DNA from 3 places in the Mycolicibacterium monacense genome. Region 3 is predicted to be linked to each of the others. Evidence: predicted binding sites of a transcription regulator. Region 3 holds the regulator's gene; each other region holds the start of a gene.
What was found. The regulator LexA, encoded in region 3, represses DNA repair genes until DNA is damaged. The targets are predictions, from matches to a motif close to CGAACANNTGTTCG.
Positions count from the first base shown of each region.

Region 1: a site for LexA is predicted at 3,242-3,255, ahead of cofD (2-phospho-L-lactate transferase). Genes of this name have one in related genera too.
Region 2: a site for LexA is predicted at 7,794-7,807, ahead of G6N49_RS03975 (HNH endonuclease signature motif containing protein). Genes of this name have one in related genera too.

Region 1 is NZ_AP022617.1:3,423,618-3,433,334, forward strand. It holds gene G6N49_RS16435 (TobH protein) at 1-305, opposite strand, end outside; gene G6N49_RS16440 (phosphomannomutase/phosphoglucomutase) at 302-1,699, opposite strand; gene G6N49_RS16445 (DUF3499 domain-containing protein) at 1,773-2,195, opposite strand; gene G6N49_RS16450 (metallopeptidase family protein) at 2,329-2,751, shown strand; gene G6N49_RS16455 (WhiB family transcriptional regulator) at 2,782-3,060, opposite strand; gene cofD (2-phospho-L-lactate transferase) at 3,488-4,483, shown strand; gene G6N49_RS16465 (coenzyme F420-0:L-glutamate ligase) at 4,480-5,847, shown strand; gene G6N49_RS16470 (NUDIX hydrolase) at 5,844-6,398, shown strand; gene manB (mannose-1-phosphate guanylyltransferase ManB) at 6,380-7,459, opposite strand; gene G6N49_RS16480 (glycosyltransferase family 2 protein) at 7,459-8,349, opposite strand; gene rfbD (dTDP-4-dehydrorhamnose reductase) at 8,397-9,260, opposite strand; gene G6N49_RS16490 (LCP family protein) at 9,340-9,717, shown strand, end outside.
Region 2 is NZ_AP022617.1:804,553-814,269, forward strand. It holds gene G6N49_RS03930 (methylmalonyl-CoA mutase family protein) at 1-560, shown strand, start outside; gene G6N49_RS03935 (cobalamin B12-binding domain-containing protein) at 577-975, shown strand; gene G6N49_RS03940 (LLM class F420-dependent oxidoreductase) at 1,058-2,014, shown strand; gene G6N49_RS03945 (CaiB/BaiF CoA transferase family protein) at 2,139-3,185, shown strand; gene G6N49_RS03950 (2Fe-2S iron-sulfur cluster-binding protein) at 3,173-3,490, opposite strand; gene G6N49_RS03955 (class I adenylate-forming enzyme family protein) at 3,599-5,020, shown strand; gene G6N49_RS03960 (acyl-CoA dehydrogenase family protein) at 4,998-5,813, shown strand; gene G6N49_RS03965 (acyl-CoA dehydrogenase family protein) at 5,800-6,891, shown strand; gene G6N49_RS03970 (enoyl-CoA hydratase/isomerase family protein) at 6,922-7,689, shown strand; gene G6N49_RS03975 (HNH endonuclease signature motif containing protein) at 7,812-9,155, shown strand; gene G6N49_RS03980 (SDR family NAD(P)-dependent oxidoreductase) at 9,152-9,717, opposite strand, start outside.
Region 3 is NZ_AP022617.1:2,610,158-2,619,874, forward strand. It holds gene G6N49_RS12445 (DUF4192 domain-containing protein) at 1-992, opposite strand, end outside; gene G6N49_RS12450 (hypothetical protein) at 1,088-1,780, opposite strand; gene G6N49_RS12455 (proteasome assembly chaperone family protein) at 2,035-3,039, shown strand; gene G6N49_RS12460 (alpha/beta fold hydrolase) at 3,091-4,113, shown strand; gene G6N49_RS12465 (PhzF family protein) at 4,149-4,835, shown strand; gene nrdR (transcriptional regulator NrdR) at 4,842-5,306, opposite strand; gene G6N49_RS12475 (LysM peptidoglycan-binding domain-containing protein) at 5,468-5,914, opposite strand; gene lexA (transcriptional repressor LexA) at 6,102-6,794, shown strand; gene G6N49_RS12485 (sunset domain-containing protein) at 6,802-8,922, opposite strand; gene G6N49_RS12490 (molybdopterin-dependent oxidoreductase) at 9,161-9,717, shown strand, end outside.

The DNA.
Region 1 (9,717 bases), 810 kb from region 3:
TCGAGCGCGCCGATCCAGGGCGGCGCCTCGGCCACCGTGACGATCGGGGCGGCAACGACGGCGCCGAACGCGGCGGCCAGGACTGCACCGGCGGTTTCGGCGGTGCCGCGGCCCGCCACCCAGATCACCGTGCGCGGCAGCTGACCCGAGCGCAACGACTCGAGCAGACCCTCGTCGAGCGCGGCCGCCGTGGCGCGCACCTGCGCACCGGCCATCGCGGCCGCCCTCAGCAGACCGTCGCGGTCGGCGGCCAGCAGGGCCTCTCCGTCGTCGAGGTCCACCACGGCAGCCGATGATCCGGTCACGTCGATGTCCTGCCCGGTTCGGCGTTCTGGGCCCGCACGGTCTCGGAGACCTGCCCGACCACCTCGTCGACCTCCTCGGCGGTCCGCGCTTCGACGTTGAGGCGCAGCAACGGTTCGGTGTTGGAGGTGCGCAGGTTGAACCACTGACCGCCGCCGAGGTCGACGGTCACCCCGTCGAGGTGGTCGATGGAGTGGATGCGGGTACCGAACGACTTGAGCACCGCCTCCACACAGGCGGGCGCGTCGGCGACGGTGAAGTTGATCTCGCCCGACGCCTCGTAGCGCTGGTAGTCGGCCATGAAATCCGACAGCGGGCGGTCCTGTTCGCTGAGCGCGGCCAGCACGTGCAGGGCGGCCAGCATGCCCGAGTCCGCACCCCAGAAGTCCCGGAAGTAGTAGTGCGCCGAGTGTTCGCCGCCGAAGATCGCGCCCGTCTCGGCCATCAGCGCCTTGATGTAGGAGTGCCCGACGCGTGAGCGGACCGCCGTTCCGCCGCGTTCGGCGACGAGTTCGGGAACCGCCCGCGAGGTGATCAGGTTGTGGATCACCGTCGCACCGATCTCGCGGCCGAGTTCGCGCGCGGCCACCAGCGCGGTGACCGCCGACGGCGACACCGCCTGGCCCTTCTCGTCGACGACGAAGCAACGGTCGGCGTCACCGTCGAAGGCCAGACCGATATCGGCGCCGACGGCGACGACGTGCGCCTGCAGATCGATCAGGTTGGCCGGATCCAGCGGGTTGGCCTCGTGGTTGGGGAAGGTGCCGTCGAGTTCGAAGAACAGCGGCAGCAGGGTGATCGCCTCGATGGGGCCGAGGACCGCCGGCGTCGTGTGGCCCGCCATCCCGTTGCCCGCGTCGACGGCGACGCGCAGGGGACGCCGCCCGGGGATCTCCACCAGCGACCGCAGGAACGCGCCGTAGTCGGTCAGCACGTCGCGGTCCGACGCGCTGCCGCGCGGTCCGTCGTGGGCGGGGACGCCGTCGATGACCTGCTCGGCGATCTGCGCCAGCCCGGTGTCCCGGCCGACCGGTTTGGCCCCGGCGCGGCACAGCTTGATGCCGTTGTAGGCGGCCGGGTTGTGGCTGGCGGTGAACATCGCGCCGGGGCAGTCCAGCAACCCCGAGGCGAAGTACAGCTGATCGGTGGAGGCCAACCCGATCCGCACCACGTCGAGGCCCTGGGCCATCGCGCCCTCGGCGAATGCCTCCGACAGCGCGGGTGAACTCGACCGCATGTCGTGGCCGATCACGATCTGGGTCGCGCCGTCGGCGACCAGCCGTGCGAACGCCGCGCCGACGTCGGCGACGAACCCCTCGTCGAGTTCCTCACCTACCAGGCCACGAACGTCATACGCCTTGATGACGCGATGCACCGCCGCAGCCGGCCGAGACATACAACTCCTTGGAGTCGGGGACTTTCCGTCAGCCTATCCGCACCGGAGGGATCGTTCGCGTGGCTATGACGCCCTACTCGGCGGGGTCGGGCAGCACGCGCAGGTGCCCGCGCCTGCGGCCGGTCGGCTCGGGCCGCCGCACCGGCGGCGCCAGCAACGCTCCGCTCTGGGCCCCGCTCGTGGGATCGGAGAATCCGGGGACGACCGCGCCTGCGGTCGGCCCGGTCGAATCGCGGCCTTCCCGGACCGCATCGGCCAGGGCGACGAGGTCGTCGTCGTCGGTGTGTGAGGGCAGCGGTCCGGCGTGGCGGACCAGTTCCCATCCGCGCGGTGCGGTGATCCGGCCGGCGTGGCCGACGCACAGGTCCCACGAGTGCGGTTCGGACACGGTGGCCAGCGGGCCGACGACAGCGGTGGAGTCGGAGTAGACGAACGTCAGCGTCGCCACCGCATAGTGGGGGCACCCGGGCCTGCAGCAGCGACGGGGAACATTCACGAACGGAAGGCTATCGCGGGACAAACGCCGCGTGGTGCCGGACACGCGCAGCGGCGGACCCGCCGATAGCCAACCGTTACGATCGGTGACCGTGGCCGAGCGCAACCGCTGGAGATCACGCCGCGGTCGCGAGATGCGCGGCCCGCTCCTCCCGCCGACGGTGCCCGGGTGGCGCAGCCGCGCCGAGCGGTTCGACATGGCGGTGCTGGAGGCCTACGAGCCGATCGAGCGGCGGTGGCAGGACAGGGTGTCCGGACTGGACGTCGCGGTGGACGAGATCCCGCGCATGGCGCCGAAGGATCCCGAGAGTGTGCAGTGGCCGCCGGAAGTGGTGGCCGACGGGCCGGTGGCGCTGGCTAGGCTGATACCGGCCGGCGTCGATGTCCGCGGTAACTCCACGCGGGCGCGAATCGTGTTGTTCAGGAAGCCGATCGAGCGCCGGGCCAAGGACTCCGACGAACTCGCCGAACTGTTGCATGAGGTGCTCGTGGCTCAGGTGGCCACATATCTGGGGGTCGAACCCTCGGTCATCGACCCGACGATCGACGACGACTGAGGCGGCCCCCACAGAGGGGTCCGGTTGGGATCAGATGATGCCGCGCTTGAGGCGACGGCGCTCGCGCTCGGAGAGCCCGCCCCAGATTCCGAAGCGCTCGTCGTGGGCCAGCGCGTAGTCGAGGCACTCGTCCTTGACCTCGCAGCCCATGCAGATCCGCTTCGCCTCGCGAGTCGAACCACCCTTCTCGGGGAAGAACGCCTCGGGATCGGTCTGAGCGCACAGGGCGCGCTCCTGCCACAGATCGTCGGCGTCCTCGGGTTCGGCGTCGACGCGTTCCGGAACCAGACTCAGCTGAGGCCGACTCATGGCCCCCATCGGTGCGGCTCCGGTGTCGGTGTGTGGCGCCCCGCCGACGGAGCCGAGTAGCCGGTTGTCGAACCGGACTACGCGATCGAATTCGCTTTGCTCAAAAGACATTTCCCGCCCCTCCTCACTCGGTGTCGTAGATCCACGTGGCCCCACTCAGGACTGAAGGGCCGGCCCAATTCGAACAAGTGATCGAATCTCGGTCTGCGACACCGAAATCGGCTGGCCAAACCGGGAAATGACACTGGTGTGATTACACACGGGCGGAAGGCTGCGGTCAAGCGCTGGAACAGGAATTCATACCACCTCGTGACACTTCCGCGGCGCGTCGGAAATCACGGCGTGTCCCGCCCGTGACGTACGGCATCCCCGGCGGCCGCGGGAGCGGTGCGACCCCACGGTTGGCGAGCGCCTAGTCTCGTTCGATGTGAAGGTCACGGTTCTGGTCGGCGGCGTCGGTGGGGCACGCTTTCTGCTCGGGGTGCAGCACCTGCTCGGTCTCGGCCAGTTCGCCCGCGACGACGCCCGGGACCCCGACGCCCACGAGTTGACCGCGGTGGTCAACGTCGGTGACGACACGTGGATGTTCGGTGTGCGGATCTGCCCGGACCTCGACACGTGCATGTACACCCTGGGCGGTGGCATCGACCCCGACCGCGGATGGGGTCACCGCGACGAAACGTGGCACGCCAAGGAGGAACTCGCCGCCTACGGCGTCCAGCCGGACTGGTTCGGACTCGGTGACCGCGACCTGGCCACCCATCTCGTCCGCAGCCAGATGCTGCGCGCCGGCTATCCGCTGTCCCAGGTGACCGAGGCGTTGTGCGACCGATGGAACCCCGGTGCCCGTCTGCTGCCCGCCAGCGACGACCGCAGCGAGACCCACGTGGTGATCACCGACCCCGACACCGACGAACGCCGCGCCATCCACTTCCAGGAGTGGTGGGTGCGGTACCGGGCGAAGGTGCCCACCCACAGCTTCGCGTTCGTCGGCGCCGACAAGGCCACCACCGCACCCGGCGTCACCGACGCCATCGCCGACGCCGACGTCGTACTGCTGGCGCCGTCCAACCCGGTGGTCAGCATCGGCTCGATCCTGGCCATCCCCGGCATTCGCGGCGCCCTGCGGTCCACATCGGCCAAGATCATCGGCTACTCGCCGATCATCGCCGGAAAACCGTTGCGCGGCATGGCTGATGAGTGTCTGTCCGTGATCGGCGTCGCATCGACCTCCGAAGCGGTCGGCCGTCACTACGGCGCCCGGTCGGGCACCGGCATCCTGGACGGATGGCTGGTGCACGAGGGTGACAGCGCGCAGATCGACGGCGTGCAGGTCGAGGCGGTGCCGCTGTTGATGACCGATCCGGCGACCACCGCCGAGATGGTCCGCGCCGGTGTGCGCCTGGCCGGGGTGACGCTGTGACCGCACACGGCGGCTCCGCCGCGCCGACCGACCACGGCTCGGCCGCGGCGGTGGAGATCCTGCCGGTGCCGGGGTTGCCGGAGTTCCGGCCCGGTGACGACCTGGCCGCCGCACTGGCAGCCGCCGCACCCTGGCTGCGCGACGGCGACGTCGTGGTGGTCACCAGCAAGGTGGTGTCCAAGTGCGAGGGCCGCATCGTCGCCGCACCGGAGGACCCTGAGGAGCGGGATGCGTTGCGCCGCAAACTCGTCGACGACGAAGCCGTGCGCGTCCTCGCCCGCAAGGGACGCACGCTGATCACCGAGAACGCCATCGGGCTCATCCAGGCGGCCGCCGGAGTCGACGGTTCCAACGTCGACACGACCGAACTCGCCCTGCTGCCGGTCGACCCCGACGGAAGCGCCGCACACCTGCGGACCGGCCTCGCCGAACGACTCGGTGTCACGGTGGGAATCGTCATCACCGACACCATGGGACGCGCGTGGCGCAACGGTCAGATCGATGCGGCGATCGGCGCCGCCGGCCTGGCCGTCCTGCACGGATACGCCGGCGCGCGTGACGCGCACGGCAACGAACTGCTGGTCACCGAGGTGGCCGTCGCCGACGAGATCGCCGCCGCCGCGGACCTGGTCAAGGGCAAGCTCACCGGCATACCGGTGGCCGTGGTGCGCGGATTGACGTTGGCGGACAACGGATCAACGGCGCATGATCTGCTGCGCCCCGGCGAGGACGACCTGTTCTGGCTGGGCACCGAGGAGGCCATGGCGCAGGGCCGCGCCGAGGCTCAGCTGCTCCGGCGTTCGATACGCCGGTTCAGTGCCGACCCCGTGGCTCCCGAGATGATCGAGGCCGCCGTCGCCGAGGCGCTCACGGCTCCCGCGCCGCACCACACGCGGCCCGTCCGCTTCGTCTGGGTGGGCGACCACGCCACCCGCATCCGTCTGCTCGACCGGATGAAGGACCGCTGGCGCGACGATCTACTCGCCGACGGGCTTTCGGCGGACGCCGTCGAACGCCGGCTGGCGCGTGGCCAGATCCTCTACGACGCACCGGAACTCGTCATCCCGTTCCTGGTGCCCGACGGCGCGCACGACTATCCGGACGACACCCGCACCGCGGCCGAGCACACCATGTTCACCGTGGCGGTGGGCGCCGCCGTCCAGGCGTTCCTCGTCGCGCTGGCGGTGCGCGAGGTCGGCAGCTGCTGGGTCGGCTCGACGATCTTCGCCGCGGATGCGGTGCGCGCGGAACTGGACCTGCCCGCCGAGTGGGAACCGTTGGGCGCCGTCGCGGTCGGCCACCCCGCCGAGCCGCAGGGCCCCCGCGATCCTGTTCTGCCAGAAGGGCTCCTGGTGCGCCGGTGAGCCTGCACGCATCGGCGGTCGACATCCTGACCGACTGGGTCGCCCCCGACCCGGCGCAGGATTCGTTGCGTCACGCCGTGATCGCATTCCTCGCCGCACGACCCGACGGATGCCTGCGCGCCTGTGTGCCCGGCCACGTCACCGCCTCGGCGCTGGTGCTCGACCATGCCGGCACCCACGCGGTGCTGACGCTGCACCCACGGTTCGGCCGCTGGCTGCAGTTGGGCGGACACTGTGAACCCGACGACCCGGACATCGTCGCCGCCGCGCTGCGTGAGGCCGCCGAGGAATCCGGCATCGACGGGCTGGTCATCGACCCCCGGCTCGCGACCGTGCACGTTCATCCGGTGACCTGCTCGCTGGGCGTACCGACACGTCACCTCGATCTGCAGTTCCTCGTGCGCGCACCGGAGGGGGCGCAGATCGCGCGCTCGGACGAGTCGCTGGATCTGCGGTGGTGGCCGCTCGACGCGCTGCCCCCGGACACGGACTTCGGGTTGGCGCAGCTGGCCGCCGAGGCGCGACGTCGCGGTCAGACGTCGGTCGAGTAGCGGATGCCGCCGTCGGGGATCTTCACTCCCGGCCACACCCGCGCCCCACGCAACAACTCACAGCGCGCGCCGATGTCGGCGCCGTCGCCGATGACCGCGTCGCGGATCAGGGCCCGCGGACCGATCCGCGCGCCGAACCCGATGATGGACCGCTCGATCACCGCGCCGGCGCCGACGCGCACACCGTCGAAGATCACCGCGCCGTCGAGCCGCGCGCCCGCACCCACCTCGGCGCCCCGACCCACCACGGTGCCGCCGATCAGCAGCGCGCCGGGTCCGACGGCCGCACCGTCGTGGACGAGGTTTTCGCCGCGGTGTCCCTCCAACGCCGGCGACGGTGCGATCCCGCGAACCAGGTCGGCCGAACCGCGCACGAAGTCCTCGGGGGTGCCCATGTCCCGCCAGTACGTCGCGTCGACGTACCCGCAGACCCGCAGGCCGTCCGACAGCAGACCGGGGAACACCTCCCGTTCGACCGAGACGGCGCGGTCGCGCGGAATGCGGTCGATGACGGAACGCTTGAACACATAGCAGCCGGCGTTGATCTGGTCCGTCGGCGGATCCTGCGTCTTCTCCAGGAACGCGGTGACCACACCGTCGGCGTCGGTCGGCACGCAACCGAAGGCCCGGGGGTCGCCCACCCGCACCAGGTGCAGGGTGACGTCGGCGTCCTTGCTCACGTGGCTGTCCAGCAGCGCGCGCAGGTCACAGCCCGACAGCACATCGCCGTTGAACACCATCGCGGTGTCGTGGCGCAGCTTCTCGGCGACGTTGGCGATCGCACCGCCGGTGCCCATCGGCTCGGATTCGTACACGTACTCGATCTGCAGGCCGAGCTTCGAGCCGTCACCGAACTCGGCCTCGAAGACCTCCGCCTTGTAGGACGTCCCGAGTATGACGTGCTCGATGCCCGCCGCGGCGATGCGCGACAGCAGGTGGGTCAGGAACGCCAACCCGGCCGTCGGCAGCATCGGTTTGGGCGCCGACAGCGTCAGGGGACGCAGCCGGGTGCCCTGCCCGCCCACCAGTACGACGGCGTCGACCTCAGCCGGATTCACCATTACCTACCCCCCTTTGGCCTGATTTCGCCCTGACTGCGCCGCGCTTTGCGCACCACCAGACCTGCTCGCACGGCCAGCGCGCCCTTCATCGCTCCGCGCAGCGGCGCCTGCCACCGGCGCGGATATCGATCAGACAAGAAAGTGTAGGTGCTGCGATGGTGGGCAGCCAGGTTGCGGGCCGGGTCCCGGCCGGTCGAATGCCCCTTGTCGTGGAGGATCTCCGCCGACGGCACGTACACGTTGAGCCATCCGGCCTTGCCGAGACGATCACCAAGGTCAACGTCCTCCATGTACATGAAGTACCGCTCGTCGAACCCGCCGATCTCGGCGAACGCCGCCCGGCGCAGCAGCAGGCAACTCCCCGACAACCAGCCGACGGGCCGTTCGCTGGGCTCGGCGCGGTCCTGGCGGTAGGCCGCGGTCCACGGATTGGACTTCCAGAACGGGCCGACCACGGCGTGCATCCCGCCGCGGATCAGGCTGGGCAGGTGCCGCGCGGACGGATACACCGAACCGTCGGGGTCGCGGATCAGCGGTCCGAGCGCACCGGCCCGCGGCCACCTGTCCGCGGCCTCCAGCAGCAGATCGATGGAGCGGGGGCCCCACTGCACATCCGGGTTGGCGACGATGAGAAATTCCGACCGTTCCGAGTCGAGCGAGGCGACCGCCCGGTTGACCGCGGTGCCGTAGCCGAGGTTGCCCCCGGTGCGCAGAAGCCGGGTGTTCGGATAGCGCTGCACTGCCTGCTCCGGCGCCCCGTCGGTGGATCCGTTGTCGGCCATGACGACCGAGACCGGCCGATCGGTGGCATGCGCCAGCGTGGCCAGGAACCGGTCGAGGTGCGGGCCCGGCGAGTACGTCACCGTGACGACGACCAACTCGTCACTCATCCGGCGACCGCCCGTTCACGCAACACGGCGTAGAGGGTAGCGGCACGTCACCGGCTCTCGCGCAATGCCGAGACCAGGGCCTCACGCCACGGCCGGAGCGCCGTCAGGCCGCACGCCGCCGAGCCGGCGCCGGACAGCGCCGAGTACGCGGGCCGGGGGGCCGGTCGCGGGAAGCGGTCACTGCCGACCGGTCGCACCCGCTCGGGGTCGGCGCCCACCGTCTCGAAGACCGCGCGGGCCTGGTCGAAGCGGCTGGCCTGACCGTCGTTGGCGGCGTGCAGCAGCGGTCCGCGCACTCCCCCGTCGGCGATCTCGAGCAGCGCCGCGACCAGGTCGTGCGCGCTGGTGGGTGAGCCGATCTGGTCGGCCACCACGTCGACGGTGTCCGCACCGAGTGCCTTGCGGCGCATCGCGGCAACGAAGTCGGTGCCGTCGGCGCCCGCGTAGACCCAGGCGGTCCGCACGACGTACCCGTGCGGCAGCGCGTCGAGCACCGCCCGCTCTCCGGCGAGCTTGGTGCGCCCGTAGACGCTCAGCGGCGCCGGCGCATCGTCGATCTCATAGGGGTGCGGCGACGCCACGCCGAAGTCTCCGCTGAAGACGTAATCGGTCGAGACGTGGATCAGGCCGGCGCCGACCCGCGCGCAGACGGTCGCGAGGATGCCCGGACCGACGGCGTTGACCGCGTGTGCGCGCTCGGGTTCGGCCTCGGCGCGGTCGACGTCGGTGTAGGCCGCGCAGTTGACCACCACGTCACCCGCAGCGACCGCCCGCGCGACAACGTCGGCGTCGGTGATATCGCAGTCGGCCGACGTGAGCGCCGACACGTCGCGCCCCTGCCGGCGCGCCTGAGCAGCCAGGATGCGCCCGACCATGCCGCCGGCACCGGTGATCACGAGACGTTGCGGCATGCGTGTGAGTTTGACACGCGGCCTGGCGCGCCGACGATCGCTACCCCGTCTGCGCTGCCCTCGCCAGTAGCCTGGGCTGATGCCCTTCCGAGTCCTTCGTGCCGTCGCCGTGACGGTCACCCTTGCCGTGGTGCTCGGGACCGGTGTGGCCTGGAGCCGGATCCGGTCCTTCGAGGAGGGCATCAACCACATCAGCTCCCCGGCCCTCGGCGAAGGCGGCGAGGACGGTGCGATCGACGTCCTGCTGGTGGGGTCCGACAGCCGTACCGACGCGCACGGCAACCCGCTGTCGGAGGAAGAGCTGGCCGTGCTGCGCGCCGGCAACGACGTGTCCACCAACACCGACACCATCATCTTGATCCGTATCCCCAACAACGGGCAGTCGGCGACGGCCATCTCGATCCCGCGCGATTCCTACGTCCAGGCCCCCGAGCTGGGCAAGATGAAGATCAACGGT
Region 2 (9,717 bases), 1.8 Mb from region 3:
TGCCCAGCGAGGAGTCCGCCACCCTCGCCCTGCGCACCCAGCAGATCCTGGCCTACGAGACGGGCGTGACCCGGGTGGCCGATCCGCTCGGCGGCTCCTACTTCGTCGAGGCGCTGACCGATGCCACCGAGGCCAAGATCGTCGAGATCATGCACGACCTCGAGGCGCACGGCGGTATGGTCCGCGCGATCGAGGACGGCTACCTGCAGGGGCTGATCGCCGACGAGGCCTACAAGCTCCACCAGGAGGTCGAGTCCGGAGAGCGGCCCGTCGTCGGGGTGAACAAGTTCGTCACCGACGAACCACCACCGGACATCGACACCTACGAACTCGACGCCGAAGGCCGCGATCTGCAACTGAAGCGGCTGTCGAAGGTCAAGGCGGACCGTGACGCCGATGCGGTGGCGGCCACGTTGGCGGCACTGTCCCGGGCGGCCGAAGGTGATGACAACCTGATGCACAAACTGATCGACTGCGCGAAGGCGTACTGCACCGTCGGCGAGATGGTCTCGGCGCTCAAAGCGGTGTGGGGCGAATTCCAGCAGCCTGTCGTCTTTTAGAAGGGGGGTGTTCTGGATGCCGACTCGTGTTCTCGTCGCCAAACCCGGCCTGGACGGCCACGACCGAGGCGCCAAGATCGTCGCGCGCACCCTGCGCGACGCCGGCTTCGAGGTCATCTACACCGGTATCCGTCAACGCATCGAGGACATCGTGTCGATTGCGCTGCAGGAGGACGTCGCGGTGGTCGGGCTCTCGATCCTCTCCGGTGCCCACCTGGCCCTGACCCGGCGGACGGTCGACGCGCTGCGCGCGGCCGACGCCGGCGATATCGCCGTCGTGGTCGGCGGCACCATCCCGCAGGCCGACGTGCCGAAGCTGCTCGAAGCCGGTGCGGCCGCGGTCTTCCCGACCGGCACACCGTTGGAGACGCTGGTCACCGAGGTGCGCAAGCTGACCGGTGAGGTTGCCCAGTGACGGTTCTGGCGCCGAACGTGCGCCCACTGCGACTTTTCGGCCGATTTTTCGCATTGACCGCACGTTCGGCGGAGGAGTACCGATGAGACTCGGTGTGATGATCGGTGCCGAGCGCGGCGACATGGCGCGCAAGGTCACCAAACTGGTGTCCGACATCCAGTGGGCCGAATCGGCGGGGATGGACACCGCATGGATGCCGCAGGTGCCCAACGACTTCGACTGTCTGACGATGGTCGCGGTGATGGCCGCGCACACGTCGCGCATCGAACTCGGGACCGCCGTCGTGCCGCTGCAGGCACAGCACCCGATCGCGCTGGCGCGGCAGGCGCTGTCGGTACACGCCATGGCCGGTGGCCGCCTGGCGCTCGGTGTCGGTCCGTCGCACCACTGGATCGTGCGGGACATGCTCGGCCTGCCCTACGAGAAGCCCGCCGCCTACACGCGCGACTACCTCGAGGTGCTCAACGCGGCACTGGCCGGACCCGGCGACGTGGACGTCGAGAACGATTCCTTCACCGTGCACAATCCCACTGTGCTGCAGGCCGATACGCCGATGCCGGTCCTGGTGGCCGCACTCGGTCCGGTGATGCTGCAGCTGGCCGGTGAACTCACCGACGGCACGGTCCTGTGGATGGCCGACGAGAAGGCGATCGGTGACCACATCGCCCCGAAGATCACCAAGGCTGCGGCGGACGCGGGCCGGCCGGCGCCGCGCATCGTCGCGGGCATCCCGGTGTGCCTGTGCGCCAACTCCGAGATCGACGCCGCCAAAGAGCGGGCCAATCGCATCCTGGCCGAGGCCGAGACGTCACCCAACTATCAGCGGCTGCTCGACCGCGGCGACGCGCGCAACGTGGGTGATCTGTGCGCCGCGGGAGACGAAGACGCGATCCTGGCGCGGTTCAAGCAGTTCGCCGATGCCGGGGTCACGGATCTGTCCGTGCGGCTGCTGCCGATCGGTGACACCCGTGACGAGTTGATCGCCTCCAAGTACCGCACCCGTGAGGTGATCGCCGAGCTCGGCAAGCAGGTGCGATGAGCGCTTGCGCGAAGAGCCGAGGGTCCCGATGAGCGCTTGCGCGAAGAGCCGAGGCTCCCGATGAGCGCTTGCGCGAAGAGCCGAGGGTCCCGATGAGCGCTTGCGCGAAGAGCCGAGGGTCCCGGTGAACGGCCCGCTGGCCGGCATCCGGATCCTCGAGGTCGGTGTCATGCTGGCCGGCCCGTACGCGACGATGATGCTCGCGGACCTGGGTGCCGAGGTGACGAAGGTCGAGCCGCCCGGCGGTGAGATTTCGCGCCAGGTCAGCGACAGCTACTTCGCCAGCCTCAACCGCAACAAGCGCAGCGTCTGTCTGGATCTGCAGTCCGCCGACGGGCAACGACGTCTGGGCGAGTTGGTCTCGGAATCGCATGCGCTGCTGGTGAACATGAAACCGTCGGTGATCCGCCGCCTCGGTTTGACCTACGAGGCGCTGCGGAAGCACAACGACAAGATCGTGTGCGTGGCGATGACGGGGTTCGGGTTGGACGGCGGGGACGATCCGGCGTTCGACTACGTGATCCAGGCGGCCACCGGCGTCGCGGCGATGACCGGCGAGCCCGACGGCCCCCCGACGCTTCCGGGCTATTCGTCGGCCGACAACTCGACCGGGCTGACCGCCGCCCTCGGTCTGCTCGCGATGATCGTCTCCGGTCGCGGCGGACAGGTCGACGTCTCCCTGCGCGATGTGATGCTCTCGCAGCTGAACTACCGGGCGGCGGCATACCTGAACGACGGGGTGGCGCCGCGTCGCCATCCCAACGGCGCGCATTCGTTCTACGTTCCGGCGCAACTGTTCCCGACCGCCGACGGTTATCTGGCGCTGTTCATCACCCACGACGGGTTCTGGCGGCTGTTCGCGTCCGAGGCCGGGCTCGAGGGTTACCCCACCATGGCCGAACGGGCAGCGCAGCGTGAGGAGGTGCTCGCCGTCGTCACCGAGGCGCTCGCGAAGGACACCGCGAAGGGATGGGAGGCGCGCCTGCGCCCCCTCGGCATCCCGGCCGCGGCCGTTCGCGGGTTACCCGACGCGCTCGACGAGACACCGGAGGCACTCGTGACCGCCGGTGACTTCCGGTTGGTCGGCAGCCCCATCCGCATCGCCGGTTACCGACCCGATTACCGCCCGCCGCCACAACTTCCGGAGGCGGCCACCGGTCAGTCGTCGTAGGTGACCGACACTCTGGCGGTGTCCGGAACCGCCTGGCAGGTCAGCACGTATCCGTCCGCCACCTCGTCGTCGTCGAGCGCGTCGTTGACCCGCATGGTGGCGGTGCCCTCGGTGAGCTTGGCGATGCAGGTCCCGCAGTTGCCGGCCTCGCAGGAGAACGGCGGCGACATACCGGCCCTGCGTGCGCTCTCGAGCAGTGTTTCGCCGGGCACCTGGGCCACCGACAGCGTCTTGCGGTCGAGCACGATGGTGACCTCGGTGCCGGCCCCGCCGTCGGGCACCGCGGGCATCGGATCGGCCGTCATGTGACTCCTTCGAGCATGGTGGTTCTGATATATGGAGAACTCTATTCTCCCGAAATGATAGGCTGTTCTCAAGTGCAATGTACGGCGTCCAGGAGGGGTCCGGCGGCGGTGAGCGATGGCCGACACGTGACGGATGCTGCCGCCCTCGCCTTCGGGGAGCGCGAGTACTCCCTGAACGAACTCGACGCGCTCGCCAGCGGTATGGCGACCAGCCTGGAGCAGCGTGGCGTCCGGGCGGGCGACCGGGTGGCGATGATGTCGTCGAACCGGCCGGAATTCGTTGCCGCACTGCGCGGAATCTGGAACCTGGGCGCCGCCGCCGTACTCATCAGCCCCGCGTGGAAACACGCCGAGGTCGCCCACGCGCTGGAGCTGACCCGGCCCAGTCACGCCGTCGGTGACCATCCGGTCCTCGCCGAGCACATGCCGATGCTGCACCTCGACGAACCCGTCACACCGGGGCGCCGCGAATTCGACGCCGTCGATCCCGGCGCCGACGCGCTGTTCGTGTTCAGTTCCGGAACGACTGGGATGCCCAAGGCCGTCCGGCACACGCACGGCGCGTTCGCGGCCGCGGTGCGGCACTGGCGCGACGCACTGGAATTGTCGTCGGCCGACCGGATGCAGATCATGACGCCGCCGTCGCACATCCTCGGCCTTCTCAACATCGTCATGGCGCTCGAGACGGGCACCTGGCTCCGCCTGCACCCCCGCTTCGACATCGACACGATGCTGCACCACGTCGAATCCGACCGGATCACCATCGAGATGGCCGTCGCGCCGATCGCGCTGGCACTGGCCGCGCACCCGAAGCTGGAGAGCTACGACCTGTCGTCGCTGCGCTACATCATGTGGTGCGCCACGCCGGTCACCAAGAGTGTCGCCGACGACGTCACCCGGCGCACCGGAGTCGAGTGGGTGGCCGCCTACGGCACCACCGAGTTGCCCGTCATCGCAGCCAATCCCGTCACCGGTGCGCGACTGGACACCGTCGGCAAGCCGGTGCCCGGTGTGCGGGTGCGGATCGTGTCGCTCGACGACGGCACGCCACTGGGTCCGGGCGAGGTGGGGGAGATCCAGGTGCGGTCGGATTCGGTCATGGCCGGCTACCTGCCGCGGGAAGCGACGTCGGCGGCGTTCGCCGACGGCTGGTACCGCACCGGCGACGTCGGACGCCTCGACGCCGAGGGCTGGCTGCGGATCACCGACCGCTCCAAGGAGATGATCAAGGTCAGGGGTTTCCAAGTGGCGCCGGCCGAGGTCGAGGCGGTGCTGCACGGACACCCCGCCGTGGAGGACTGTGCGGTCTTCGGCGAACCCCACCCCACCGACGGCGAAGCCGTGGTCGCCGCCGTGACCACCAACAGCGACGTCCCCGCCGACGAGTTGACCGAACTCGTCGCCGGAACGCTGGCGTCTTACAAGCGACCGAGCCGGGTGGTCTTCGTCCCGGCGATTCCGCGCTTGCCTTCCGGGAAGGTCCTGCGCCGAGTGTTGAAGGAGCAGCATGGATGTACGTCTGACAGCTGAACAGCAGCAATTGCGCGACGCCGCAGCCAAACTCGCCGACGATCTCGGGCCGGGCTCGGTCGCCGATCTCGCGGACTCCGCGCGGCTCGCCCGTCTGGAGAAGACGGTCGAATCGACGGGGTGGCGGGCGCTGCGTTCCGACGGCGCGTCGGGCGTCGAAGTCGCCGTCGTGGCGGAGGAATTCGGGCGCGGCCTGGTCGATGTGCCGTTCCTCGGCCCCGCCCTGTCCGACGACCTCGGCCGGCTACTGGGCCGCGCACCGTCGACGCCTGCCGGCGCACCCGGAGATGTCGACCTGACGGGGAGTGCGGCCGGAGTGTCCGAAGCGCCCGCCGAACTCTCCGAGCTCTCCCCGGAAGACGCGCAGCGCTGGCATGCCCTCGCGCTGGCCACCACGTCGGCCGACATCCTCGGCGCGGCCAGGGGCGCCCACGCGCTGGCCGTCGATTATGCGAAAGTCCGTGAACAGTACGGTAAGTCGATCGGGTCCTACCAGGCGATCGCGCATCTGCTCGCCGAGGGCCTCGCGCTGATCGAGGGGTCGGTGTCGATCCAGCGCCACGCCGCATGGGCGGTGGACGAACTTCCCGGCGCCGAGGCGGTGCGCGCCGGCCGGTACGCCAAGCTCTACTGCGCCCGTGCCGCACGCACCGTGTGCGAGACCGCGATCCAGGTGCACGGCGGCATCGGGAACACCTGGGAATGCCTTGCGCACGTGTACTTGCGGCGCGTTCTGACTTCGACCGAATTGTGGCCGGTACGTCTGGAGGACATCGATCTTGGATTTTCGTGATTCACCCGAAGAGGCAGCCTTCCGGGACAGGTTGAGGAACTGGCTGACCGACAACGCCAAGGCCTTCGCGGCCTCCGGTGACGACTACTGGGCGCGGCAGGGGGAGTGGCATCAGGCGCTGTACTCCGCCGGGTTCTTCGGCACCTCGTGGCCGCGCGAGTTCGGCGGGCAGGACCTCCCGCCGGTCTACGACGTCATCGTCGACGAGGAGCTCGCACGCGCCGGCGCCCCGCCGCGGCCCAGCCTGGGTTACCTCGTCGTCGGCCTGGGACACCACGGCAGCAAGGAACTGCAGCAGCGGTTCCTGCCGGGGATGATCAACGGCACCGAGCGTTGGTGCCAGGGCTTCAGCGAACCGGGCGCGGGCTCGGACCTGGCGTCCTTGACCACCACCGCCACGCGCGACGGTGACAACTACCTCATCCACGGCCACAAGATCTGGACGAGCTACTCCGACATCGCCGACTGGTGTCTGGTGCTCGCCCGCACGGACAAGGAAGTGCCGCGGCACAAGGGCATCTCGGCGTTCATCGTCGACATGCACCAGCCGGGGATCGAACAGCGACCGCTGAAGATGATCAACGGCGTGACAACCGAATTCGGACAGGTGGCATTCGACGGCGCCGTGGTGCCCGCCGACCAGATGATCGGCGCGCCGGGGGAGGGTTGGGCGCTGGCGATGACGGTCGTCAGCCACGAACGCGAACCGTCGACGCTGGGCTATTCGGCCAGGTACGGAAAGCTGGTGCGGCAGATGGCCGCCCGGGTCGACGGCCGGCCGCCGGAGGATCTGGTGTGGGCGGCGGTCGAGGCCGAGATGCTGCGGCTGCACGTCCGCCGCCGGCTGTCCGAGCAGCTCGACGGCATCACCCACGGCCCGCAGGGCTCGCTGGACAAGCTGCTGATGACGTGGACCGAACAGTCGGTGGGCCACGCCGCGCTCTCGGTCAGCGGAACCAAGGATCCGGACCTGTTGAGCGCCTACCTCTACAGTCGCGCGCAAAGCGTGATGGGTGGGACGTCGCAGATCCAGAAGAACATCATCGCGTCACGAATCCTGGGACTGGGAGTGCGATGAGCGCCCGCGCGAAGAGCAGAGGAGCCTGACATGTACGACATGCCTGACGAAATCCAAGTGACCGCGGACGGTCCGCTGCGGATCATCACGCTCAACCGGCCCGATGCGCTCAACGCGGTCAACGACTCGTTGCACTGTGGCCTGGCGCAACTGTGGCCGCGCCTCAACGAGGATCTCGACGCGCGGGCGGCGGTGATCACCGGTGCGGGACGGGCGTTTTCGGCCGGCGGTGACTTCGCCTACCTCGACGAGCTGGGTAAGGACGGGAGGCTGCGGGCCAAGACCATCCTGCACGGTCGCGAGATCGTGCTCGGCATGACCCGCACCCGGATTCCGGTGGTGGCCGCGGTGAACGGGCCCGCCGTCGGATTGGGTTGCAGCCTGGTCGCCTTGAGCGACATCGTCTACATGGCGCCGACGGCGTACTTCGCCGATCCGCACGTGCAGGTGGGCCTGGTGGCCGCCGACGGCGGTCCGCTGACGTGGCCGCTGCACATCAGCCTGCTGCTGGCCAAGGAGTTCGCCATGACGGGAACCCGCATCCCGGCGCAGCGCGCCGCCGAGTTGGGCCTGGCCAACCACATCGTCGAGGATCCGCTCGCCGAGGCCATCGCCTGCGCGGAGAAGATGATGCAGATGCCGCGCCAGGCGCTCGAGTCGACGAAGCGGCTGCTCAACATCCACCTCGAGCGGGCCGTGCTGGCAAGCCTCGACTACGCCAACACCGCAGAAGAGCAGTCGTTCCAGACGGAGGACTTCCGCACGATCGTCGGAAAGCTCAACGCCAAGAACAACTGACGCGCCGCGGATTTCGCAGCAGTTGCGCACCCGCGCCGAGTCTCGAAACCTCTTTCGTCACAGTGGTTTCCACAGTCACAGCGCCGGCCGTTTTGTCGGTGGTTCGAACTAGTGTTCGAAGTATGGATGGGGCAGCAGTCGTCGCGGCATTCGCCGAATTCGAAGCCGCCCGCGCCGCACTCGCCGCGCTGCCGGTGGACTCGCTGAGCGCCGCTCAAACCCTGGAAGTCATCGAACTGCGCGAACGTGGCCACCGCCGCGATCTGGCGATCGACCACGCGTTGACCGCCCGCCTGGTCGATCAGGCCAACCCCCGGGATTGGGGTGCCACATCGTTGAAGAAACTGCTCACCAGCAGCCTGCGCATCTCCGACAAAACCGCCGGCGAGCGGCTCACCGACGCGCGCCAGTTGGGGCCGCGCTACACCTTGACCGGGGAGCGGGTGCAGACCGAGTTGGCCCACACCGCGGATGCGGTCGCCCGCGGCGACATCGGCACCGCCCATGTGCGGATCATTCAGGAGTTCGTCAAGAAACTGCCGGCATGGGTGTCCTGGGAGCGCCGCGACCGCTACGAACGCGACCTGGTCGGTCACGCCAGCGCACTGCGGCCCGAGGACTTCCGCAAGGTCGCCGACACCCTGCTGGGGTTCATCGATCAGGACGGCGCCGAACCTGACCACCAGACCCAGCAACGCCGCCGTGAGTTCACCGTCGGGCGCCAGCAGGCCGACGGGATGAGCCGGGTCTCGGGCTGGCTCACCCCCGAAGCCCGCGCGCACTGGGACGTCATCGCCGCCAAATACGCCGCCCCCGGCACCAACCTGCCCCACGATGACGCCCACACCGGCCGCGACGACCGCACCACCGGCCAGCGCAACCACGACGCCCTCACCCGAGCAATGCGGGACCATGTGCAGTCGGGGTCCCTTGGTCACATCGCCGGCGTTCCCGCCAGCATCGTCGCGACGATGACGCTCAGCGAGCTTGAACGTGCCGCCGGGTGGGCCCACACCGGCGGCGGCAACAAGATCCCCATCCGGGATCTGATCCGCATGGCCGCCCACTCGCGGCACTACCTGGCGGTGTTCGATGACCACACCGAAGAAATCTTGTATTTCGGCCGCGCCCGCCGCACGGCGTCGACCGCCCAACGCCTCGCGCTGTTCGCTCGCGACAGAGGCTGCACCCACCCCGGCTGCACCGTGCCGTTCTACTGGACCGAAGCCCACCACACCGACGACTACTCCCAGGGTGGGCGCACCGACATCGACGACCTCACCCTGGCGTGTCAACCCGCCAACCTGCTCATCGAGAAAACCGGATGGACCACCCACCGGCCCGGTAACGGCCGCACCCAATGGACCCCACCCAAGGAACAGGACACCGGCCAACCCCGCATCAACAACCACTTCCACCCCCACCGCTACCTGACCGACAAGGCAGACGACGACGAACCCGACTAGCGCACAACCTCTTCGGAGCGTTGGATCGTTCCGGTGATCCCGCTGGCGTCCTGGGCCGCCAGTAATACGGCCGCGCGCCCCATGGCCTCCGGGGGCTCGACCATCTCCGGTGGGATCTCCATGCCCGCGCCGCCGGCCTGCCAGCCCTCGGTGAGCACGACGCGCGAGGGGCTCAGGCAGTTCACCGCGATGTTGTCGGCCCGCAGGTCGGCCGCCAGCCCGAGGTAGAGCCGTTCGGCGGCGGCCTTGGACACCCAGTACGCGTTCGAACCCTGGTCGGTCATGGTCACGCCGGTGGTCGTCACCGCGATCAGGGATCCGCCGCCACGCGCGCGCACGTGGGGGATGACTGCCTTCGTCACGAGGAACACGCCGGTGAGGTTGACGTTCAGGCACAGCTGCCAACGCTTCAGCGGCGTCGACTCGATCGGGCCGAGCCACAGCACCCCGGCGTTCGCGACCAGGATGTCGATTCCGCCGAATTCCGAAATAGTCTGGGCCACTGCGGTTTCCACCGACGATTCATCGGTGACGTCGCACGACACCGGTAGCGCACGGCCGC
Region 3 (9,717 bases):
TCGGCCAGCCGGTATCCGGTGACGGCCAGTTCGCGGATCTGTTCCGGACGCAGCCCGGACTGCAGCGCCTGATCGAGCATTCCGGCCATCCGGTGGCCGGGGTCGACGCGCAACGCGGCGTCCAGCGACACACCGGCCAGTGGTCCGTCGCCCCTGGCGTAGGCGGAGAACGCCAGTAACACCAGCGCCTCGGTGCGCCACGGGTTGGGCAAGATACGCGCCAGCGTCACCCACAGCGCCTCGGCCCGGTCGGCGTCCTTCCCAACGGCCAGCGCGAACAGGGTGTCCCGCACCCGCACGTCGCGCAGTGCGCGGCCCACCCGCGCGGCCATTCCGTCGGACAACGCACCGCCGTCGGCGACGTGCGCCGCCGCGGCCCGCGCTTCCTCGATCGCCGCGCAGGCCTCTCCGTCGGTCATCGTGCCGAAGCGTTCCGAACCGGCCGAGATCAGCTCGGACAGTTCCGCACTGCGCTCCGGGTCGGCGGCCACCACCGCCTGCAGTTCGGACCGGCGGGTGTAGAGCCTGCGGCCGTCGAGCACTGCGGCCACCGCCAGCGGCGACGCCGACGGATCCTCGATCACACCGCCGCGGCCGCAACCGTCGGCGCAGTGCCACCGCCCGCCCGTGGCAACCCGGTCGACCACGTGCGCGCCGAGCAGCGCGATATCCCAGGCGGCCAGTTGCTCGGCGAGCAGATCGGAGAGTTCCCGGTAGTCGTCGTTGCAGGGGTGGCAGCCCGCCCCGTGCTCGTCGACGATCACGGCGACCGCGCCGTCGGGCCGGCCGGCCGCCGCCACCTCGGCGAGGTGGGCGATCTGTTCCTCCATGTCGTCACCCAGGTCGATCCGCAGGACGCAGCCGAGGTCGCCGCGTTCCACGGTCATCAGCACGAGGGACATCTCGGGCACGAAGCCAAGGACGGCGGGCACGGCTGCGATGAGCGTGCCCGGACGGTCGAGTTCGAAGTCGGGGGTATGCGATGTGGTCATGCTCGAACAGTGGCGGCCCCCGCCGTCAGTCCGGCCGCCGCGACCTCTGCGCCGGCCTCATCTGTGGATGAATTCGCCGCTGGGGAATTCGGGCGTCACCGGGCGGCGCGCCGCAGTGTCAGCAGCGCGTCGGTGAACAGGACGTCGAGCGCGGAGGTGTCCGGTTCGACGGCGGGGTCGTTGTTCAGCCATGCGACGGTCAGCCGCGCCTCGTCGATCTGGGCGCTCAACGTCAGCACCCGCACCGCCGGTTCGGTGGACCGCAGGATGGTGGCCTCGCTCGCCAACGACTCGTCGGCATCCACCGGCGGCGGGGCCAGCAACACGGTGTCGACGGTGCTGACCACCTCGCCCGCGGTGGCGGTCAGCGCCGCGCACCGGGCGATTTGGTCACGCCGGGCGGAGAGCGCGGTATCGGTGCGGGTGAGGATGACGGTGAGCGCGGCCCCGGTGGCCGAGTCGACACCCTGGGCGGCCACCGCGTGCTCGGGTCCCGGTCCGACGCGGGGCGGTGCGCATCCGGGCGGCTCGACGGCGGCGCCGACGGGCACACCCTCGACGGCGGCGACGGCCTCACCGGTGGCCTGGGGGTCGAGGACGGCCGCCCGGTAGGCCGGTGGGAAGCGCAACGGTTCGAGGAGCGCATCGGCGAGTACGACGGGTTTCGCATCGGCGGCCAGCGACGCGGTGCCGTCGGTGACCCGTACGCACCCGCACAGCAGCACGCCCGCGAGCGCCACCACCGCACCCGATGCACCCCGCACGAGCACGCCGTCCATTGCGGTCATCGTCTCACCGCGTCGCCACCGTGCGGGTCAGGCGCACCGGGCGGAACGCCCCCCGGTCACAGTCGGGTGCCCGACGGCGACAACCGGTTCAGCCGAGGCCGATCCGGGCATCCTGCATGGCACGCGGTATCACCCGTACCGTATGGGGCCCGGGTGCGGTACCCGCGTCAGTGGGCACCGCAAAATGCGGGACACTTATGGTCACGGCGCGACGTTGTTAGAGGCGTTGACACCGCGGCGAGGAGGCGAACGAGATGGCAGACCATCCAGACATCCCAGAGCAGCAGTACCAACCGGAGCAGACCGGCATGTACGAGCTGGAGTTCCCCGCTCCGCAGCTGTCGGCGGCCGACGGGCGCGGACCGGTGTTGCTCCATGCGCTGGAAGGCTTCTCGGATGCCGGTCACGTGGTCCGGCTGGCCACCGCGCACCTCAAGAACAGCCTCGACACCGAACTCGTCGCGTCGTTCGCGATCGACGAACTCCTCGACTACCGCTCGCGTCGGCCGCTGATGACGTTCAAGACCGACCACTTCTCCGCCTACGAGGAACCCGAACTCAACCTCTACGCCATGCACGACACCGTCGGCACACCCTTCCTCCTGCTGGCGGGGATGGAACCGGACCTGCGCTGGGAGCGGTTCATCACCGCGGTCCGACTGCTGGCCGAACAGCTCGGCGTCCGCCAGACCATCGGGCTGGGCTCGATCCCGATGGCGGTACCGCACACCAGGCCGGTGACCATGACTGCACATTCGAACAACAAAGAGCTGATCGCCGAACACACACCGTGGGTGGGCGAGGTGCAGGTACCGGCGAGTGTGTCGAGCCTGCTGGAGTTCCGGATGGCCCAGCATGGCCACGAGGTGGTCGGCTACACCGTCTACGTGCCGCACTACCTGTCCCAGACGGCGTACCCGCCCGCGGCCGAGTCGTTGCTCGCCGAGGTCGCCAAGACGGCGGCACTGCAGATCCCGTTGACCGCACTCGGGGAGGCCGGGGCGGAGGTCTACACCAAGATCAACGAGCAGGTCGAGGCCAGCGTCGAGGTTGCTCAGGTGGTGACCGCACTGGAGCGCCAGTACGATGCGTTCGTCGCCGCTCAAGAGAACCGGTCGCTGCTCGCGCACGACGAAGACCTCCCAAGCGGTGACGAACTCGGCGCCGAATTCGAACGGTTCCTCGCGCAGCAGGCCGGCGAGAAGGACAAAGAGGACCGGTACCGGGACGGGTTCTCCGACGGCGAGGACCGTAGCTGAACAGACCGCACGCCGCCGGAGTGTTCGCGGCCCGATGACGAGGTTGGCGAATTGACTGACCGCACACCCAACCTCCGCCCGGTCCGCGACGTGACGCCCACGCTGCATTACCGCACCATCCACGGATACCGCCGAGCCTTCCGGATCGCCGGCGAGGGTCCCGCGATTCTGCTGATCCACGGCATCGGCGACAACTCCACGACGTGGAACACGGTGCAGACCAAACTCGCGCAGCGCTTCACCGTCATCGCACCCGACCTGCTCGGACACGGCAAGTCGGACAAACCGCGCGCGGACTATTCGGTGGCCGCCTACGCCAACGGCATGCGGGATCTGCTCAGCGTCCTCGACATCGACCGGGTGACGGTGGTCGGCCACTCGCTGGGCGGCGGCGTGGCCATGCAGTTCGCCTACCAGTTCCCGCAGTTCGTCGACCGCCTCATCCTGGTCGGCGCCGGTGGAGTCACCAAGGACGTCAACATCGCCCTGCGGGTGGCCTCCCTGCCGATGGGAAGTGAGGCGCTCGCACTGCTGCGCCTGCCGCTGGTGTTGCCGACGCTGCAGGTCGCCGGACGGCTCGCGGGCACGGTGCTCGGCACCACCAAGATGGGCCGGGATCTCGCCGAGATGATGCGGATACTCGCCGATCTGCCCGAACCGACGGCGTCATCGGCGTTCGCCAGGACATTGCGCGCAGTGGTCGACTGGCGCGGTCAGGTGGTCACCATGCTCGACCGGTGTTATCTCACCGAATCCGTTCCGGTGCAGCTGGTTTGGGGCACCCACGATTCGGTGATCCCGGTCAGCCATGCCCGGCTGGCGCACGCGGCGATGCCCGGATCCCGGCTGGAGGTCTTCGAGGGGGCCGGACACTTCCCCTTCCACGACGATCCGGACCGGTTCGTCGAAATCGTGGAGCGCTTCATCGATTCGACCGAGCCGGCCAACCACGACCAGGAACTCCTGCGCCAGTTGTTGCGGACCGGCCTGAGCGAATCGGCGATCAGCGGGTCCGTCGACACCCGCGTCGCGGTCCTCGACGCGATGGGCAGCGACGAACGCAGCGCGACCTGACCGCCCCGTCACCGCCGAACACGTAGCATCGGCGCATGGCCATCGATGTCCAGGTCTTGCGTGTCTTCACCGATCCCGACGGCAACCACGGCAACCCGCTCGGCGTCGTCGACGCGGCCGCCGTCGATCCCGGCGACCGGCAGCGCATCGCCCGTGAACTCGGCTACAGCGAAACGATTTTCGTCGACATCCCGCAGGCCGGTGCGACGACCGCCCACATCAGGATCTTCACCCCTGCCACCGAACTTCCGTTCGCCGGGCATCCCACGGTCGGCGCGGCGTGGTGGCTGCGGGAGAACGGGCTGCCGGTGCACACCCTGCAGGTTCCGGCCGGCATCGTGCAGGTCGGCTACGAGGGCGACCTCACCGTGGTCAGGGCGCGCTCCGACTGGGCGCCGGAGTTCGCGATCCACGATCTGTCCTCCACCGAGGTCCTGGCCGCCGCCGATCCGGGCGACTATTCCGACGACGCCCACCACTACCTGTGGACGTGGACCGACCGCGATGCCGGGCACATCCGCGCGCGCATGTTCGCCCCGGATCTCGGAGTGCCGGAGGATGAGGCGACCGGCGCTGCGGCCGTGCGCATCACCGACTACCTGAGCCGCGATCTGACGATCGTGCAGGGCAAGGGTTCGGTGATCCACACCGTGTGGAGTCCCGACGGGTGGGTCAGCATCGCCGGGCGGGTCGTCGCCGACGCCGGGCGCCGCGTGGACTGACCTCTCTCAGCCCGACCGCGTGACGTCCTGGTGTGCGCGCAGGGCTTCGATCTCGCGCTCGAAATCTGCTGCGGATTCAAAGGATCGGTACACCGAGGCGAAGCGCAGATAGGCGACCTCGTCGAGATCGCGCAGCGGCCCGAGGATGGCGAGGCCCACCTCGTGGCTGGGAACCTCCGGTGAACCGGTCGCCCGGACCGCATCCTCGACCTGCTGGGCGAGCAGATTGAGTGCGTCGTCGTCGACCTGGCGCCCCTGGCACGCCCGGCGCACACCCTTGATGACCTTCTCGCGGCTGAACGGTTCCGTCACACCGCTGCGCTTGACCACCGCGAGCACCGCGGTCTCAACGGTGGTGAACCGCCGGCCGCACTCCGGACAGGACCGGCGGCGCCGGATCGCCTGACCTTCATCGGTCTCACGGGAGTCGACGACGCGCGAATCAGGATGACGGCAGAACGGACAGTGCATCACCGCTCCTTCGCCAGACCACCGGGTTCGTCCTTCGAACCTCTCCGAGCCTACTCGGGTGCCATCGCCACCGCCGACGGCGCGGGCCCAGGGCCACCCCGTATCCGGCGCGCAGAGCAGCGACGGTGCCCCGCACCACGATTCACTGTCCACGACGCACGTCAGCCGACAGGGGCGATCAGCGTCTGCCCGGCGTCGATGGCCGCCGAATCCAGCTGGTTGAGCTCGCGGATCCGTTCGACCACCGCACCGACCGGGGCGTCGGGGGCGACCCGCTGCGCGACCTGATGCAGGCTCTCCCCCATCTGCACCTGCACCACGGCCAGGTCAGCGGGTACGGGCGCCTGCTGGCCCGCGACGCCGCCCAGGTTCGCGACCAGCCCCAGCCACACCGTGATGCCGGCGGCCACCAGTGCGAGCAGCACCGTCGTCGCGGGCGTGATGGGACGGCGCCGGTGCGAGGCACGTGAGACCAGCACACCGTTGCCCCGGTGGCGCAGCGCCGCCCCGGCGGGCCGACCTGCCCGCGGCCGCCGGGCGTCGACCGGGCGGCGCACCCCGCGCGCGGCCGGATGCTGCTGGGTCTGCCTCACTTCGAGGATCGTCATGTGCGTGCCCCTTCCCTGGTGGGTGTTCGCCTGTGTGTTCGAATGTAGTCGATCAGGTGTTCGATGGATAGAACGTGTGATCGAACTGTTGCCGACGATAAGCGAGGGGTCCGACAAGTCCGTCCGACCACGACACGCGTCGAACACATGTTTGATCATCGGGCGTCGGGCGACTAGATTCAGGCCCATGAGCGACGACAGCAGCGAGACCCGGACCGGCGGGCGCCGCGGCGCAGACGCCGGCCTGACCGAACGACAACGCACCATCCTCGAGGTCATCCGCGCCTCGGTGACCAGCCGCGGCTACCCCCCGAGCATCCGGGAGATCGGCGACGCCGTCGGCCTGACGTCGACGTCCTCGGTGGCGCATCAGCTGCGCACACTCGAACGCAAGGGCTATCTGCGGCGTGACCCCAACCGGCCCCGCGCCGTCGACGTACGCCTGTCCGACGAGCCGGCGACGCCGGTGGTCACCACGGACGTCGCGGGCAGCGACGCGCTACCCGAACCGACGTTCGTACCGGTGCTCGGCCGGATCGCCGCCGGAGGGCCGATCCTGGCGGAGGAAGCGGTCGAGGACGTGTTCCCGCTACCGCGCGAACTCGTCGGCGAGGGGTCGCTGTTCCTGCTCAAGGTGGTGGGCGACTCGATGGTCGACGCCGCGATCTGCGACGGCGACTGGGTCGTCGTCCGGCAACAGGCCGTCGCCGACAACGGCGACATCGTCGCGGCCATGATCGACGGCGAGGCCACCGTGAAAACCTTCAAACGCAGCCGCGGTCAGGTGTGGCTGATGCCGCACAACCCCGCGTTCGAGCCCATCCCCGGTAACGACGCGGCGGTGCTGGGCAAGGTCGTCACGGTCATCCGCAAGATCTGACGCCGGCTCAGTCGCCGCGGACGAACCCGTTGGTGCGGGCGAACTCCTCACTGGCAAAGTAGATCTCCGCGACCGCGTCGTCGTAGCCACGGCTGCCCGGCACCCAGTACAGGCCCGTCCTGGTATCCGCCTTCACCGGGTAACCGGTCGGCGCCACACCCGAAGCGTCCACGGCCAACTGGATCGCGGTGCGGCCGGGCGTCGGCTCGTCGATGTCGATGGCCGCATGCCTGCCGCTCGGCGCATCGTCGACGAAGGGAGCCACCACGAACGCCCCGGGCACCGACGATGCCTCGTCCGTGGGTTCCTCGTCAGCCGGTTCTATGTCCGCCGGTTTTTCGTCAGCCGTTCCTACGTCGGCCGGTTCGATGTCCGCCGGCTCCGGCGCGGTCGACCCCCCGAGCGTGGGCGCGGGCAGGGAGGGCTCCTCCAACGCGGACTGCGCACGCTCCTCGTCGCTGATCGGCGCCTCGATACGCGTCGGCGCGGTGTCGATCGAGTCGGGATCGTCCTGCCCTCCGAAGAGGTCGGGCGCGGATGGCCGGTCGGGCGCGGATGGCCGGTCGGCCGCAACGGCCTCGTCCGCGGAGTCGGCACGGGGGTCCCACGGGTTCGCCGTTGTCGCCGGCGCACCGTAGCCACCGAGATACCGCCCGTGCTCGTCGGCGCCCTCGCCGTCGTCCGACGGGCCACCGTCGGACGGCCGGTATCGCGCGGCGTCGGCGAAGATGTCCTCGTCGTCGCGGAAGTGGTGGTCCCGGTCGTCGCGTCGGCGCCTCCACAGCGCCGCCCCCACGATCAGACCGACCACGAGCAGCACCGGGATGAGCGCGAGCAGCCACCACCAGTTCCACCGCCAGCTCAACCACTCACCGTCGTCCTCGGCGGCCGAGGACTGCGGCTCCGCCGGTGCGTTCGGCACGTCCTCGCCCGGCACCTCCAATCCGGCGAGCCGTGCGGCGAGATTCGCCGGCTCGGTGCTGAACCTGCCCGTCGACCGGTCGTAGGACAGCACCCCTTCGCTGAACCGCTGGGTGACGACGTCGCCGTTCTCGGTCTGATCGGCCATGGGCGCGCCCAGCGGGCCCTTCGCGCCGTCGAGCTTCGACCACCCCGCGTTCATCGCGCCCCGCACGATCACGGCGCCGTAGTCGGGGGTCCAGAAGATGACCGGCTCGTCCTTGGCGGCGAACGTGCTGATGCGGCTGTTCGACCCGAGCCCGCCGTCGGCTTCGCTGCTGGTCGGGAAGCCCAGATCGCCTTCCGGCCCGCCCACGCTCTCGTACTTCTCGAGGACCTGACCGGTCACCACGTTCGCCCCGGTCTGCGGGGTGTAGAAGATCTTGCCGCCGGTGTAGTTCTGACCGACCCCGTCCTCGCCGATCTTGTACTGCGGCCCGTCCTTGGCGCCCAGCGGTCCCAGGGCGCCGCCCGCAGCGCGCCGCGCGGCCGCGATGGCCGACGTCGCGTCCTCCGGGACCTGCAGGTCCTTCAATTGGTCGGCGAGTTCGGGCGGAACCGTGGTGAACGTCTTGTCCTTGCGGTTCCACGACAGCTGCCCGCCGGTGAACTTCTGGGAGGCCACGTCACCGCGGTACACCTCGTCCTCGGCCGGTACACCGAGCACGCCGGCCGACCCGCCGAGCCGGTCCCACGCGGCGTTGATCGCACCGCGCACGACGCGCGCACCGGTGGCCGGCGTCCAGAAGATGACCGGCTTGTCCGCGGCCGAGAAGGTGGCGTTGCGGCTGTCCGGCCCGACCCGGCCGGGACCCTCGTCGATGGTCGGAAAGCCCAGGTCGCTGTCGGCCGGTCCGCCGAGGGATTCGTACTTCTCGAGGACTGCGCCCTGCATCCAGTGCGCACCGGTCGCCGGGGTGAAGAACATCTTGCCCGCCGCGAAGTTCTGGCCGAATCCGTCGCCGACGGGGTAGACACCGCCTTCGCGCATGCCGAGCGGACCGGTGGGACCACCGCTGCCGTCGTAGGCCGCAGTGATCGCGTCGTTGGCCTCGGTAGCCGGATCCGCCGTCGCGAGAGGTGCGAAGAACAGTCCCGCCGCCGCCACCGCCAGACCGACCGTCACGCGCGTCAGCGCCGTGTGCAGCAGGGTTCGCCGCCCGCTCATCGAACCTCCCGTATTCGGCGCGAAAGTGTCACGAAAGTATCGCGCCAGCCAATCTTGTGACAGCCGACGTCCTTTTCGCGGACACGACAGGCAATTTTCGGCAAGATACTTGCAAATCGGGCCCATGTGAACGCGTATTCCGACCATAGGGGCCCGAAACCGTGCGATCGGGTGCTGCCGACCGCGCGGCGGCCCGCTGCGCTGCGGTGTGAGATCGCGCGGTCCTAGACTTCCCGCCATGCCCGCCCGCCCGACCAGCCTCACCCATTGGGGCGGTTTCTCCGCCGAGGTTTCGTCCGGTGACATCGCGGCCGTCACACCTCTGCCCGGCGACGACGATCCCTCTCCCCTGCTGGGCAATCTGCCCGGTTCGGTGCGGCACCGTTCGCGCATCGCGGGTCCGGCCATCCGGCGCGGCTGGCTCGACGACGGGCCGGGCCCCAGCCGGCGACGCGGCGCGGACGAATTCGTCGCCGTGTCGTGGGAGGAGCTCACCGACCTTCTCGCGACCGAACTGCGCCGTGTGGTCGACACCCACGGCAACGAGGCCATCTACGGCGGTTCGTACGGATGGGCCAGCGCAGGCCGGTTCCACCACGCCCAGAGCCAGGTGCACCGCTTCCTGAAAATGCTTGGCGGATACACCTATTCGCGTCACTCCTACAGCCTCGGCGCGACGGGCGTGATCATGCCACGCGTCGTCGGCACCCACGACGATCTGTTCAAACGCTCCACCGACTGGGACGTCATCGCCGCGCGCACCGATCTGCTGGTGTGCTTCGGCGGGTTGGCGAT